DNA from 2 places in the Arthrobacter sp. NPDC097144 genome. Region 2 is predicted to be linked to the other one. Evidence: riboswitches for the same ligand, from Rfam matches in the RefSeq annotation. Region 2 holds a riboswitch; the other holds the start of a gene.
What was found. A riboswitch is a leader RNA that binds a small molecule or an ion and turns the genes downstream of it on or off. The one in region 2 is predicted to bind cyclic di-AMP.

Region 1 (3,394 bases), on a different contig from region 2:
GGATCAGGGCGGGAACAACGTCGAAGGGCCTGTCCGCGACAGCATGACTGAAGAAGGCCCCGGACACGGTCACGGCGGCCGGCACCACCAGGACACTCCGGACGTCCCGGACGTCCCGGATGTCCCGGACGTCCCGGATGTCCCGGACGTCCCGGACTTCCAGGAACAGCAGGAACAGCAGGAACAGCAGGAACAGCAGGATGGCCGGAACGATCCGGACGCCTGAGTCCGGGCGGATCCGACACTGAGGACATGCCTGCGCGTCCACCTGGAAACTTAACGGCAAAAGGGAACGCCCGGCCAGCTGGCCGGGCGTTCCCTTTTTATGAATCCATCAGATTGCAGGTCCGTTCGCTTCCCGCGCTCCGATGGGAGCTAGTGCGTTATTACGCTACGCGGTAGTACACGGCGCCGGAGCCGACGTTGGCGCTCTCCAGAACAGTCTGGTTGCCGCCCCATCCGCTGTGGATGGCCTGGCCGTTGCCTGCGTAGATGGCGATGTGGGCAACGCCCATGCCGCCGTCGGCGTAGTAGGCGATGTCGCCGGGCTGGGGGTCGGAAACCGGGGTTCCGTAAGCAGCAAGCTGCGCGGGAGCCAGGTCGCCAACCGAGTGGCCGGCTGCCCGGAGCGCAACCTCAACCAGAATGGTGCAGTCCTGGACGGCACCCATCTGGGCGTATGCGGAGCTGAGCATGATGGCGTTGGTACCGGATGCAGCGGGAGCAGCAGCCGGCGTCACGGAGGAAGCCTGCGTGCTGAAGGTGCTGAAGTCGGCCACAGCAGCGGTCTCTTCCACCGGAGCGGCGTAGGAGACCGCAGCGGGAGCGTCATAGGACACGGCTGCAGGGGCAGCGTAGGAGACTGCAGCCGGTGCGGCGTAAGCAGTTTCAACAGCAGCACCGCCGGCGTAGGTGATGACATCGCCGGGGTAGATGATGGAATCCAGCGAAAGGCCGTTCAGCGCCAGGATGTCGTCAAGGGTGACGGCGTAGGTGGCTGCGATGGCGCTCAGGGTGTCGCCGGACTGGACAACGTGGGTGGACGCTGCGGCGGGGGCCGGAGCCTCAACCGGAGCAACTGCCGGAGCCACAGGAGCAGCCGGAGCGGCTACAGCAGCAGGGGCGGTGTAGGACTCGGTCGAGTCGTTGGCGATGACGCCTGCCGAAGCGGGGCCGGCCATGCTGAGCACCAGGCCGGAGCCTGCTGCCAGGACAGCGGCTGCGGTGCCGATGGTGCGGGCCTTGCCGGTGGTGGCGTTTGCCAGTGCAGTCCACAGTCCGGTGTTGTCGGCGCTGTGGGTTCCACGAGTATTGTTCAACAAAATGAGTTACCTCTCCCGATACCTGCGAGGTGAGCTGTCGGATGCGGATGGGAGTCATCCGGTCCGCCGAAGAAACCTCGGCTGACTTAACCCCAAGGATTCATAAGGAACCCGTAAGTGGTTCCCCCGCCTCTGCCGAAGTGTGAAATCTGTGGACCTTGACCAGCGGCAGAGCTAGGTAACAAGTCAAGGGAGCCGCTTCAGATAACGGCATGAGTACTACCGTACAAGAGGGTTACGGGATGGTAACTATTTAGTAACGAAGCTCGCACAGAGGCGTGAGTGGGACCTCGGGACCCGCCTGTGGGTGCCGGCACAGAGGCCTCCGGATAGGCGTCACCGCGGGGAATTACTGCCGTCCGGACTCGCGGGTACAGCTGGGCCCGGGGGGTTCGCCTAGGTCCGCAGGTACGCCAAAGTGGCGAGTACACGGCGGTGGCCGCTGTCCGACGGCGAGAGGCCCAGTTTCGCGAAGATGTTGCCGATGTGCTTGCTGACTGCTGTCTCGGATACGGAGATGGCCCGGGCAATGGCAGTGTTGCCCAGGCCCTCGGCCACCAGCCCCAGCACTTCGAATTCGCGGGGAGTCAGTGACCGGATGGGGTCCAGAGTGCTGCGCCGGCTGAACAGCTGGGCGACGACCTCCGGATCCATGACCGTTCCGCCGGCCAGGACCCGGCGCAGGCCCTCGACAAAATCGCCCACTTTGCCTACGCGTTCCTTTAAGAGGTAGCCCACACCCTGGGCGCCGGAGGCCAGCAGCCGGCTGGCGTACCGGTCCTCAACGTAAGCGGAGAGGACAAGGACGGGAAAGTCCGGCACCCGCGATCGAAGTTCCAGGGCAGCGCGCAGCCCCTCGTTGGTGAAGGTCGGCGGCATCCGCACATCCAGGACGGCGCCGTCGGCACTGCCGGGTTCAAAGCCAGCCAGCAGGTCCTCAGCATTGTCCGCGGAGCCAACCACCTCAAACCCCTCGCCCTGCAGCAGCAGCTCGAGCCCGGCGCGCAGCAGGGCATCATCTTCAGCGATCAGAAGGCGCATGGAAGCTCCACTCTTAGTTCGGTTGGCCCGCCGGACGGACTGGTCACATACAACTTGCCGCCAAAGGCTGCGGCGCGGCGGGCAATTCCGGCCAGACCGGTGCCGGACCCGGCCGCCGGATCGCTGGCCCCGGCAACAGCGGCGCCGCCGCGCCCGTCGTCGTTCACCCGGACCACCAGCACATCCTCGCGCGGGGTGGATTCCGTACGCAGGAGTACTTCAATGTGCGAGGCATCGGAATGTTTCGCTGCGTTGGTCAGGGCTTCGGCCAGGACAAAGTAGGCGGCGGATTCCACCGCTGCGGGAGCACGCTGCAGTCCCTGCACGTCCAGCGAGCAGCTGATGGGGGACCTGCTTGTCAGCGCCGATGCCGCTCCGCCCAGGCCCAGCTCATCCAGGACCGGCGGATAAATGTCATGCACCGCTTCCCGCAAACCGGCCAGGGCTTCGGTGGCGGCGTCCTGGGCACGGCCGATGAAGGGCATCGCGGCAGCCGGATCGCTCTCCGCCGCCCGCTGTGCCAGTCCGAGCATCATCACCACCCCCACCAGCCGGTTCTGCGCGCCGTCATGCAGCTCCCGTTCGATGCGGCGCAGCTCTGCTGCATGGGCCGTCAGAGCGCTGGCGCGGGCAGCGGAAAGATCCTGGATCCGGAGGGAGAGCTCGTCATACCGGCGGGGCGAGAGGATTGCCAGCGTGCCGCCGCTGAGCCGGCGGGCCATCCACGGGGGCAGCAGCCAGGCCGCCAGGCCGTAGATGAGCCCCAGCAGGACGGTGAATCCCGCTGCCGACCAGCTGGTCACGGGAACTGCAAAATCAAGCGGTGCGGACTGCGGAAACAGCGTCCACCACGGAGCCGTACCTATATACAGCACCGCAGCCAGCGGCAGGGCCACCGCAAGACAGCCGGCCAGCAGCGCAAAAGCACAGTGGAACAGCAGCCAGGAAATGTCCCGCTTGGTCTCCGGGGCACTCACCAGGGCCGCCAGTTCGCCAAAATTCTTCCTGCCGGCGAGGACACGGCGGTCAAA
Region 2 (3,394 bases):
CGGTTGTATGACCTGCTGGGGCACCCCACGGAGTCGCCCTACGGCAACCCCATTCCGGGCCTCGCCGAGATTGGCGGCGTGGCCGCTGAACCGTTCCACGACGGCGTAACCAACCTCGTTTCCGCTGTGGCGCAGGCAGAGCCGGGAACCAAGATGAAGCTGGTCCGGCTGGCCGAGCCGGTGCAGGTGGAACCGGAGCTGCTCTGCCAGTTCGATGAGGCCGGTTTGCGGCCGGGAGCGGAGATCAGTGCCGAAGTGGTGGGGGGCTACGTTTCCGTGCGTGTTCCCGGAATCGAAGGCGCCCTGGAGCTTCCTCCAGAGGTCGCTGCCCACGTGTTTGTCTCCACACTCGGATAACGAAATGGTCTCTTTTGGGCGTTTTCGCCTATAGTGACTTATTGACGTTGAAATAACACCGTTATCCGGGCCTCACGCCGAACCCTGCCACTGGCCCGGATTTACATAGTTCAGGCAGGGGCGGAGGACCCATCACCGGCAGCTTTGACTGCCTTGGGGTGAAGCCTCCAGCATCAGCACGGCCCCGTATCGACGGAGCGGCCGGGCGCTGAATGCGGGGCCGAGTTTCTCCACTCGAATCCGACAGCTAACTTCGCAGGCATATGAGAGAGGTATACCTTGTCGAAGCATGCTGCCCCGGGCAGGCGCCGCGCGTCTGCCCCGGCCCCCGCTCCCTGCCCATATAACGGCCCCAGATCCGGCCGTCGGCGAGCAGAACCACATCATCGTTCCATTGGCGGTGCCGCGCAAAAAGTCGCCATCACCGCCGCAGCATCGGGCCTGATCCTCACGGCTGCGGTCCCCACCACCGCAGCGGTCAGTGAACCAGCCCAGGAAATGCAGCCTGTCGCCGTGGAAGCACCGGTAGTTTCAGCCGATCCCGGAGTGGCCGTTAACTTTGACCGGCCCGCCATGAGCAGCCGGTTTGATCCGGAAGCAAAGCTGCATCACGTGGCTGTGGCGTCCGGCGGGGAGATTTCCGCCGGTGCATCCGCGGGCGCTCTTGCTCGGCCGCTGGCCTCGGAACTCGTTCAGACCTCCGGCTTTGGCTACCGCGTCAGCCCCATCACCGGTGCCGCAGACGAGCTGCACCGCGGCCAGGACTTTGCCGCTGCCTGCGGCACGGATGTCACGGCTGCCGCAGCCGGCACCGTGACCTTCTCGGGTTGGCACGACTTCGGCGGCGGAAACCGCGTGGTGGTTGATCACGGCAACGGCGTGGAAACCACTTACAACCACATGTCCAGCCTGGGTGTGGCGGTGGGGGACAAGGTGGAGCGCGGAGCCCTGGTGGGTGCCAGCGGCACCACAGGTGCCTCCACAGGCTGCCATCTCCACTTTGAAGTGATGGTCAATGGCGAGGTCGTTGACCCGCTTGGTTGGCTGTGACCTCAGGATAACCATTTCGTGACCTGAACGTGACATTCGACAAATGTTGTTGTAGGGTCGTCCTCGTGCTTGATCGGCCAAAGGTCGGGCACTCTCGAACAGATCGCCGAGCTCTGCCACTGTTTGAGGTCCGTTCGCAACATCGCATGGCAGAGGCGGGGGAACCACATTCGGGTTTCGAAAGAAGCCCTAGGGGTTAAGTTGCACGGGCCTTACCTCCCACGCAACCGGGTGACTCCCATCCGAATCCGACAGCTCACCTCGTAGGCATTGGGAGAGGCAAACTTGTGTCATCAGTAGCTCACGGCCGCCGTCGCGCGTCCGCAGTCCAGTCGAGCCCCATTTCAGCACTGTCCCGGGCCGTAACCTCCAATGTTGGAACCTTCGGCCGCCAGGCCGCCGTCGTCGTCGCCGCTTCAGGCCTCGTTCTCGCGGCAGGCCTTCCCGCCCAGGCAGCCCCCAGCGCCGACCGCCAGGTTCTCGAAGCCACCCCGCTTAGTGTCGTCACTCCAACCGGCGCTGTTTCTGTCTCCGCACAGGCACCGTTTGAGCTGGCCACCATGCAGCCCGTCTCCTCCGTTTCCGGAGCGGATTACCGTGCCCGCATCGCAGCAGAAGAAGCGGCTGCCGCCGCTGAAGCCGCTGCTCAGGAGCAGGCAGCTGTCCAGGCTGAGCAGGCCGCTGCAGTCCAGGCCGAGCAGGCTGAGCAGGCCGCTGCCGCTCAGGTGCAGCAGGCTTCCGCACCGCTGGCAGCCACCACTGCCAACTGGGCACCCGCAGCTCCCGCACCGGTCCAGGCCCAGGCTGCTGCCCCGGCACCCGCCGCTGCAGCTCCCGCACCGGTTCAGGCTCCGGCCCCCGCTCCGGCTCCGGTAACCAGCGGCGTCGGCGCAGCACTCGTTGCTTCGGCCTACGCACAGCTCGGTGTTGCACAGGACTGCACCGCCATGGTGGAGAATGCACTGCGCTCCGTCGGCAAGTCGGTGGGCGACCTCGCCCCCGCACAGTTCTACGCTTTCGGCTCGGTTGTTGGCTCGCCTGAGCCCGGCGACCTCGTCATCACCTCCGGCCACGTAGCCATCTACGTGGGGAACGGCCAGGTCATCAGCGGCGGCTTCGACGGTATGAACACCGTGCTGCACCCGCTGTCCTACCTCGGCGGCGCAAGCTTCGTCCGCGTCAGCTAAGTCCTGCCGCAGATAACGGAGATTGCACCCGCATGACATCTACACCTGAGCGCGCCCGTCACCGGGCGCCCGCAGCACGCACCGCTGCGCTGAGCACGCTTGCGCGGGCAGTATCTGCCAACGCCGGAACGTTTGGGCGTCAGGCTGCTGTGGCAGTTGCCGCATCAGGCCTGGTGCTGGGCACCGGCGTCGCGGCTAATGCAACAGGTTCAGACGTGGTCCGCAGTGCGGAAACCAGCACGTTGGATCTGGCAGCGTCTACGCAGCTGATGGTTCCCGCAACTGCCGTGGTGAGCTTTGACCGTCCGGCCGTGGCAGGCGTCATTCTGGCTCCGGAAGTGCAGCCCGAGGAAGCTCCCTCTGAGGATGTGCAGGCTGATGCTGCGCAGCTCCAGGCAACCGAGCTCCCGGCAGCGCAGCCCGAACCGGCAGCGCAGCCGCTGCCGGCTGAGGCTCCGGCGCAGGCACCTGCCCAGGCGGCGTGGACGGAAGAAGCTGCTCCGGCCATGGAACCGGCAGGTTTTGTTTCCGCTCCGGCGTCCGCTCCGGCGTCCGCTCCGGTGCGGGAAGCGGCTCCGGCTGCCTCCTCCGGCACTGCTGCGACCATCGCTGCCGCTGCCTATGCGCAGCTGGGCGTGTCACAGGACTGCACCATGCTGGTGACCAACTCATTGGCTGCCGCTGGCATCAGCTTCCATGACTGGCCTGCCGGTTACCTGTCCCTGGGAACCATGGTCAGCGCCTCGCAGGCCGTTCCCGGCGACCTGATCTACTACGCCGACGGCGGCATGGGCATGGCT

Region 1: another riboswitch for cyclic di-AMP. It lies ahead of ACIQXM_RS13640 (LysM peptidoglycan-binding domain-containing protein); the one in region 2 lies ahead of ACIQXM_RS17470 (NlpC/P60 family protein).

The regions. Positions count from the first base shown of each region.
Region 1 covers NZ_JBIWDW010000005.1:243,208-246,601, forward strand. Annotated here, with positions in the region: gene ACIQXM_RS13635 (hypothetical protein) at 1-226, shown strand, start outside; gene ACIQXM_RS13640 (LysM peptidoglycan-binding domain-containing protein) at 387-1,319, opposite strand; cyclic di-AMP (ydaO/yuaA leader) riboswitch at 1,328-1,480, opposite strand; gene ACIQXM_RS13645 (response regulator) at 1,719-2,363, opposite strand; gene ACIQXM_RS13650 (histidine kinase) at 2,351-3,394, opposite strand, start outside.
Region 2 covers NZ_JBIWDW010000009.1:95,501-98,894, reverse strand. Annotated here, with positions in the region: gene ACIQXM_RS17480 (metal-dependent transcriptional regulator) at 1-357, shown strand, start outside; cyclic di-AMP (ydaO/yuaA leader) riboswitch at 423-634, shown strand; gene ACIQXM_RS17475 (M23 family metallopeptidase) at 856-1,407, shown strand; cyclic di-AMP (ydaO/yuaA leader) riboswitch at 1,502-1,691, shown strand; gene ACIQXM_RS17470 (NlpC/P60 family protein) at 1,695-2,594, shown strand; gene ACIQXM_RS17465 (NlpC/P60 family protein) at 2,627-3,394, shown strand, end outside.